Regions from separate parts of the Brachymonas sp. J145 genome, predicted to be linked through region 2. Evidence: predicted binding sites of a transcription regulator. Region 2 holds the regulator's gene; the other holds the start of a gene.
What was found. The regulator FNR, encoded in region 2, switches genes on or off when oxygen is low (the NO sensors DNR and NnrR bind a similar motif). The targets are predictions, from matches to a motif close to TTGATNNNNATCAA.
Positions count from the first base shown of each region.

Region 1 (3,834 bases), on a different contig from region 2:
GCAAGTTTGGCCGCGAGCTGCGCGATGCGGTATCGACCAACCTGAGTGGCTACAAGTACTCGACGCAGGACGTGGAGTTCCAGATCGAGAGCTACCTGCGCTACCAGGGCGACAAGTTCAGCACCTACTTCGACGCCAATACCTACCTGCTGATCACGCGTGCGCTCGACTATTTCGATCCGGCCCGGCAATTTGATGGCGACCTGTCGCGCACGCTGGCGCGTGCCCAGGCCGATTTCCTGCTGGTCAGCTTTACCACCGACTGGCGCTTCAGCCCGGCACGCAGTCGCGAGATCGTCAAGGGCCTGCTGGACAACCGTCGGCGCGTCAGCTACCTGGAAATCGAGGCCCCGCACGGCCACGATGCCTTCCTGCTCGACAACCCGCAATACCTGGAAGGCGTCAGGACCTATTTTGAACGGAGGGTGGCAGCATGAGCGGCGGACTGGTAGCGATCGAGGCGATTGCGCGGCTGGTGCCGCAAGGTGCCCATGTGCTGGATCTGGGCTGTGGCGACGGCCGGCTGCTCGCCTACCTCCGCGAGCAGCGCGGCTGTACCGGCTATGGCGTGGAAATCGACGATGCCCACGTACAGGCCTGCCTGCAGCGCGGCGTGGATGTCCTGCAGATCAATCTGGACACCGGCCTGCCGATGTTTGCCGACAACAGCTTTGACGTGGTGCTGCAGATCGACACGCTGCAGCACCTGCGCAATGCCGAAACCATGCTGCGCGAGACCACCCGCGTCGGCAAGCTGGGCGTGATTGCCTTCCCCAACTTTGCCCACTGGCCGAACCGGCTGTCGATCCTGCGTGGCCGCATGCCGGTGAGCAAGCGCATGCCTTACGAGTGGTACAACACGCCCAACATCCGCGTCGGTACCCATGCCGATTTTGGCGTGCTGGCCGCCCGCAACGGCCTGCGCGTGCTCGACAAATTCGGCCTGCACGAAGGTGAAGTGGTGCGCTGGTGCCCCAACCTGCTGGCCAGCACCGCGGTCTACCAGGTGCAGCGCACCTAGGCCGCCGATCCGGCCAGCTGCTCCGGTGCGTTCGCGGCGGCCTGGCCTGCCTGCGACTGGCGGCGACGCAGCACGCGCTCCCAGGCGCGCTCATGGAACACATAGGCCAAGGTCTGCACCGCCGGCTCCAGCAGGGACAGCGCAATCGCGGCCTTGATGTCGCCGGTGACCAGATATGCCACCGTCGCCGCCACCAGCATATGCATGCCGGAATAGCTCAGCGTCTTGAGCAAGGTCTGGCGGTGGCTGAGAACAAGCTGGCGGATGCGGGTCATGGGAATCTCCTGTTGCGCTTCCGTACCGGAAGACTTGCATAGATGATAACGATTATCATCAGCAACAACAATCGATTCCCGCTATGCCACCGATAGGTGGCCGCCTATTTCTGCTGCCAGGGTAAGCCGCGATAGCGCCAGCCGCCTAGCTGGCCGCGATGGCCGGCGGCATCCAGACTGCCCTCGAAGCCTTCGAGAATGTTATAGCTCGGACCCAGCCCCAGCGCCGTGGCGCGCGTGGCGGCATCGATCGAGCGCGCACCGCTGCGGCACAGGAACAGCAGCGACTTGCCGGCATGACGCGCCGCGATCTGCTGCACGCTCTGGTCAAAACTGGGGTTGACCTCCATCGTCGGGTACTCCTTCCAGGGCAGGGTTTCGCTGCCCGGCACGAACCCGACCCAGTCGTGCTCTGCACTGGTGCGCACATCAATGATTACGCCCTGTCCCTGCTGCTGCCAGTCGTGGGCCTGTTGCGGCGTGATGTCGCCGGCATAGGAGGGGGCGCTGTCCTGGGTATCGTCTGTGGTGCTCATGGTCACATTCATATGCTATATGTAGTTGTAGATGGTGCCCGAACGCGGACACTTTCAGGCATTTGCCAATGTCTTGATACCTGTCAAGGTCTCTGACCCTTATTTGTGGCCAAATGTAATCTGACTATTATCTGGAGAAAAATCATGGATGTCCTGATGACTGAACTGTTCCGCACCGATATCGGCCTGCTGTCGCTGTTTACCATCCTGTTCATCATCGGCATGTCGGTCTTCTTCGTCATCTTTTTCCGCAAGAAGGTGGCACAGGACATGGCCGAACACGAGCGCCAGCTGCGCCAGGGCAAGTCCTCCTGAGCACGCGGAGCGCTTCGCGCCAGAAGCGCTCCTTGGTATACTGAAGGCATGCGGCAGGATCCTGCCGGACCCCTGCTTTCAGCATTCCAACCAACCTCAAGAGGATCTCTGATGTTCCCCGAATACCGCGACCTGATCACCAAGCTGAAGACCGAAGATGCCCGTTTCGAGCGCCTGTTCGACAAGCATAACGACATGGACCAGAAGATCAAGAACATGGAAGCCCGTCTGGAGCCGGCTACCGACATCGAAATCGAAGTCCTGAAAAAAGAAAAGCTGGCCCTGAAGGACGAGCTGTACCAGATCCTGCGCAAGGCTGACGCCGCCGAGGCCTGATCGCCCGGTCCCGTCTGCACACCGCAGCATCCCCCGCCAGCCTGGCTGCCGGGGGATTTTTCATGCCTGTGCGGCAGGCAGCAACTGCAATAGCGACAGTGCGGCCAGCGGTGCGGTTTCGGCGCGCAGCACATGGGCTCCCAGCGTGATCGGCTCGAAGCCCTGTTGCAGTGCCAATGCCTCTTCGGCGGCATCAAGCCCGCCTTCCGGACCAGACAGCAGGCTGACCGCCTGTGGCGGGCGCTGGCCGGCCACCCAGGCATGGAGCGGCTGGCTGCCCTGCGCGAATGACAGCACCGCCTTGCGGCCGGCAGCCGCAGTCACCGCCTCCGGCAGCGTACGCAGCGGGTGGACCAGCGGTACGCGCGTTCGGCCACTCTGCTCGCAGGCAGCAACCGCCACCGCCTGCCAGTGCGCCTGACGACGTTCAGCGCGATCGCCCTTGAGCCGCAACACGCTGCGGCTGGTCTGCAAGGGCTGGATGCTGCACACGCCGAGTTCTGCGGCCTTCTCGACCAGCCAGTCCATGCGCTCGTTGGCCGGCACGCCAACCAGCAGGTGCACCTCGGCTTCCGGCACGGAGCGTTCCGGATGCAGCTGCAGGATGCGAATTTCCACCTCGCTGCGGCCCATGCGCAGCACCTCGGCCTCGGCATGCCCCTGGCGCCAGGGCGCATCGGCCGGCGTCTCGGCATCGGGCAGACCGCCATGGAACAGCTCGATACGATCACCCGGCTGCAGGCGCAGCACCTGCACATGGCGCGCTGCACCGGGCGGCAGCAGCAACTCCATGTCCGGGATCAGCGGCAGAGGACAATGGAAACGCGCCATGGCTTAGATGCGGCCAAAGGCGAAGCCGGTAACGTCCTGCGTGCCCTCGATCTGGTCTACCAGCTGCAGCAGCGGTGCCAGTTCACGGTAGCGGCGACCGGCGTGGCGGATGTATTCGATGAAGCGCGGCGCATCGGCCAGGTATTTCTCCTTGCCGTCGCGCAGCGTCAGGCGCGCAAAGATGCCGGCCACTTTCAGATGGCGCTGCAGGCCCATCCACTCGACCGCGCGGTAGAAGGCGCCAAAGTCCTGGTGCCAGTCTTCGAAATCCATCAGGCCGGCCTTGCGCGCACGCTCCCAGTAGCGAATCGTCATGTCCAGCACCAGCTCCTCGTCCCAGCTGATGAATGCATCGCGCATCAGGCTGGCAATGTCGTAGGTGACCGGGCCGTAGACCGCGTCCTGGAAGTCCAGCACACCCAACGGCGATTGCGGTGTCTCGCCCAGCATCAGGTTGCGTGGCATGAAATCGCGGTGCACATAGACGCTGGGCGCGGCCAGGTTGCGCTGCACGATCAGG
Region 1 covers NZ_JAZDCI010000001.1:270,435-274,268, forward strand. The annotation lists gene metX (homoserine O-succinyltransferase MetX) at 1-437, shown strand, start outside; gene metW (methionine biosynthesis protein MetW) at 434-1,021, shown strand; gene V1261_RS01280 (DUF2061 domain-containing protein) at 1,018-1,296, opposite strand; gene V1261_RS01285 (rhodanese-like domain-containing protein) at 1,401-1,832, opposite strand; gene V1261_RS01290 (DUF3149 domain-containing protein) at 1,989-2,147, shown strand; gene V1261_RS01295 (YdcH family protein) at 2,259-2,483, shown strand; gene V1261_RS01300 (16S rRNA (uracil(1498)-N(3))-methyltransferase) at 2,544-3,314, opposite strand; gene V1261_RS01305 (aminoglycoside phosphotransferase family protein) at 3,318-3,834, opposite strand, start outside.
Region 1: V1261_RS01290 (DUF3149 domain-containing protein) is a predicted target of FNR. The motif match lies at 1,906-1,919, and genes of this name have one in related genera.

Region 2 (3,834 bases):
AAGGGCCGTACCGGCGTGATGACGCCCCAGGCGCAAGCTGTGGGTGGCAAGCCGGAAGACGTCAAGGCGGTAGCCAACTACGTGCTGAGCCTGTCTGGCGTGCCGCATGATCCTGCCCTGGCTGCTGTGGGCAAGACCAAGTTTGCTGTCTGTGCAGCCTGCCACGGTGCCGATGGCAAGGGTAGCCAGGCCGTGGGTGGTCCGAACCTGACCGACAACATCTGGCTGCATGGCTTTGGCGAGCAACACGTGATCAACATGATCAACGAAGGCAAGACCAACATCATGCCGGAACAGGGCAGCAAGTTCACGCCCGAACAGATTCGTCTGCTGGCGGCCTATGTCTGGGGCCTCTCCAACAACCAGCAATAAGTCAGCCATGCCAGATACCGCCGTATTTGGCAACTGACAGGGAAACTGCCATGCACTTGTCAAGGGTGCATGGCAGTTCCATTTGTGTAGTACTACAATGGTGATTTCACATAAGCTTGTGTGAAACTATCTGGACGAACAGGACAAGTCATGTCTCAAGACCCTAGTGATCAAGAGCCGAAGAAGCCTTCGGGCCAAGAAAAACGCATCATCCCGATCGAAAACATCACTAATGCCGCCACAGGTGGTTCGCTGTTTGCATCGGCCAAGGCGATCCACCCGCGATCCAGCAAGGGCCGTTACACCAACCTGCGCTGGCTGCTGGTCTGGATCACCCAGATCATCTTCTACGGGCTGCCCTGGCTGAACTGGGGCGAACGCCAGGCCGTGCTGTTCGATCTGGCCTCGCGCAAGTTCTACATCTTCGGGCTGGTGTTGTACCCGCAGGACTTCATCTACCTGACTGGCATCCTGGTCATTTCCGCCTTGTCGCTGTTCCTGTTCACGGCAGTGGCAGGGCGCCTGTGGTGCGGCTACGCCTGTCCGCAGACGGTCTATACCGAGATCTTCCTCTGGGTCGAGGCCAAGATTGAAGGCGACCGCAGCGCGCGACTGCGTCTCGACAAGAATCCCTGGAATGGCGAAAAGATCGCCAAGCGCGGTGGCAAGCACGTGATCTGGCTGCTGATTTCGCTGTGGACTGGCTTGACCTTTGTCGGCTATTTCTCTCCGATCCGTGAGCTGCTGGGCAACTTCATGGTCTGGAACCTGGGCAACTGGGAAACCTTCTGGATCTTCTTCTATGGTTTTGCCACGTACGGCAACGCCGGCTTCATGCGTGAGCAGGTGTGCAAGTACATGTGCCCGTATGCGCGCTTCCAGAGTGCCATGTTCGACGCCGATACCCTGATCGTGACCTACGACCAGGAGCGTGGCGAACCGCGCGGCGCACGCTCCAAGAAGATGAGCGATAAGCAGGTGGCAGCGATGGGCGACTGTATCGACTGCAAGATGTGCGTGCAAGTCTGCCCGACTGGCATCGATATCCGCGATGGCCTGCAGTATGAGTGCATTGGCTGCGGTGTCTGTGTCGATGCCTGTGACGAAGTGATGGACAAGGTCGGCTACCCGCGTGGCCTGATCAAGTACTACACGCAAAATGCCATGGACAACAAATGGAATGTCAGCCAGGTCTGGGAGCGTGTGCGTCGTCCGCGCGTGCTGGTCTACACCACCATCCTGCTGGCGATTGCGGCAGCGCTGGTGGTCAGCCTGACCATGCGTTCGTCGATGCGCGTGGACGTGATCCGTGACCGTGGCGTGATGGCGCGCATGGTGGATGGCGGCAAGATCGAGAACGTCTATACGCTGCGCGTGATGAACACGACCGAGCGTGAGCAGGACTACGAAGTGCGCGTACACGGCATTCCGGGCGCGCTGGTGGCCAGCGGCAGCACCTTCAAGGTGGCGCCGGCCCAGGTGACGCAGCAGGCCGTGAGCGTACGTATCCAGCACGGCAGCATGGAGCCGGGCTCGCACGAGATCTACTTCGACGTGAAGGAATTCGTGAGTGGCGACACGGTGTCTGAAAAGGCGGCCTTCTTTGTTCCCAACCGTTAACCAGACAGATGCAGACTATCGTGAGCCAAGCCCCGCAAAACCCTAGCCCTTCCCAGGATCCGAACCGTCAGCCGCACCCGGAAGACGGCCGGGTCTGGTGGAAATATCCCATCGTGTGGATGGTGATTGCCGGTCCGGTGGCCGTCATCATCGCCAGCCTGATCACCTGGATCCTGATCATGCGCTCACCCAACGAGGTACTGACGCAGTTCCAGGATGTGGAAGACCAGTCGCTGGTACAACAGAAGGGCGGCCAATACACGCCGGCCCACCGTGCGCGCAACCATGCGGCGACCGGCGGCGTGGCACCGGACGCCGAGAAGTGATGTCGCAGGCAGATTGACAAGCGCCTGCCGCCAATGACAAATGCCCCGCAACTGGTGTTGCGGGGCATTTCTTGTGCTGTCTGCAGGCTTATGCGCCTTGCTGGTTGACGATGCGCTCCAAGGCTTCCGGATCGATGATGTGGACGTGGCGCTGGCGCACTTCGAGGATGCCTTCGTCGGCGAAGCGCGAAAACATGCGGCTGACGGTTTCGAGCTTGATACCCAAGTAGCTGCCGATTTCCTCACGCGTCATGCGCAGCACCAGCTCGGATTGCGAGAGGCCGCGCACATGCAGGCGCTGCACCAGGTTGAGCAGGAAGGCGGCCAGGCGCTCTTCGGCGCGCATGCTGCCCAGCAGCAGCATCATGTTCTGGTCGCGCACGATTTCGCGGCTCATCAGCTTGTGGACATGGGTCTGCAGGGCCGGTACCTGGCGTGAGATGTCGGACATGCGCGAGAACGGCAGCACGCAGATCTCGGCATCTTCCAGTGCCACGGCGTCACAGGTGTGCTGGTCGTTGACGATGCCATCCAGCCCGACGATTTCGCCAGCCATGTGAAAACCGGTGACCTGCTCACGGCCATCAGGGGTGGTCACCACGGTCTTGAAGAAGCCGGTGCGGACGGCGTACAGGTTGGTGAACGGCTCACCGTGGCTGTACAGCACATCACCGCGCTTGAACTTGCGGCGGGCGCTGATCAGCTCTGCCAGCGCATCCATATCGTCGGCATCGCCTTCGACGGGCATGCAGAGATCGCGCAGGTTGCAGTTGGAACAGTTGACCTTGAGAGGGCTGAAAGTGGTGGCAGGCATGGCACAGTCTGGCAGCGATATCCCTTGATATCAGTAGTGGATCGGCCGATTATGGCACGGGCACCCCTTCCGTTGATACAAATCAAGACCCTGCGTACGGACATTGGGCACATTGCTGCCATCACCACGTGTTTGCTGGATCGCAATACGCATCCGGCCGGTTCGCCATTGGCAGTCCCCGGCTGCGCATGCTTGCTTAAAAGTCTAGAATTTCCCTTATGAGCCTGAATCACCATCCTGCACTGACCCCCGAGCTGCTGACGCGTTACGACGTGCCCGGCCCGCGTTACACCTCCTACCCGACAGCTGACCGTTTCGTCGAAACCTTTGGCGAAGCGGACTATATCGCAGCGCTGGCACAGCGCCACAATTCGCGCCCGGCGCATGCGACGCCGCTATCGCTGTATGTGCATGTGCCGTTTTGCGAATCGCTGTGCTACTACTGTGCCTGCAACAAGATCATCACCAAGCACAAGGAGCGCGGTGTCGAGTACCTGGACTACCTGCAGCGCGACATCGACCTGCATGTAGCGCAGCTGGGCGAAGGGCAGACGATCTCGCAGCTGCACTTTGGTGGCGGTACGCCGACCTTCCTGGATGATGAGAACCTGGGTCGCCTGATGGGCATGATCCGCAAGGCTTTCACGCTGATTCCGGGTGGCGAGTATTCCATCGAGGTGGATCCGCGCACGGTGGATGCCG
Region 2 covers NZ_JAZDCI010000005.1:42,634-46,467, forward strand. The annotation lists gene ccoP (cytochrome-c oxidase, cbb3-type subunit III) at 1-372, shown strand, start outside; gene ccoG (cytochrome c oxidase accessory protein CcoG) at 523-1,992, shown strand; gene V1261_RS06390 (nitrogen fixation protein FixH) at 2,013-2,318, shown strand; gene fnr (fumarate/nitrate reduction transcriptional regulator Fnr) at 2,407-3,132, opposite strand; gene hemN (oxygen-independent coproporphyrinogen III oxidase) at 3,351-3,834, shown strand, end outside.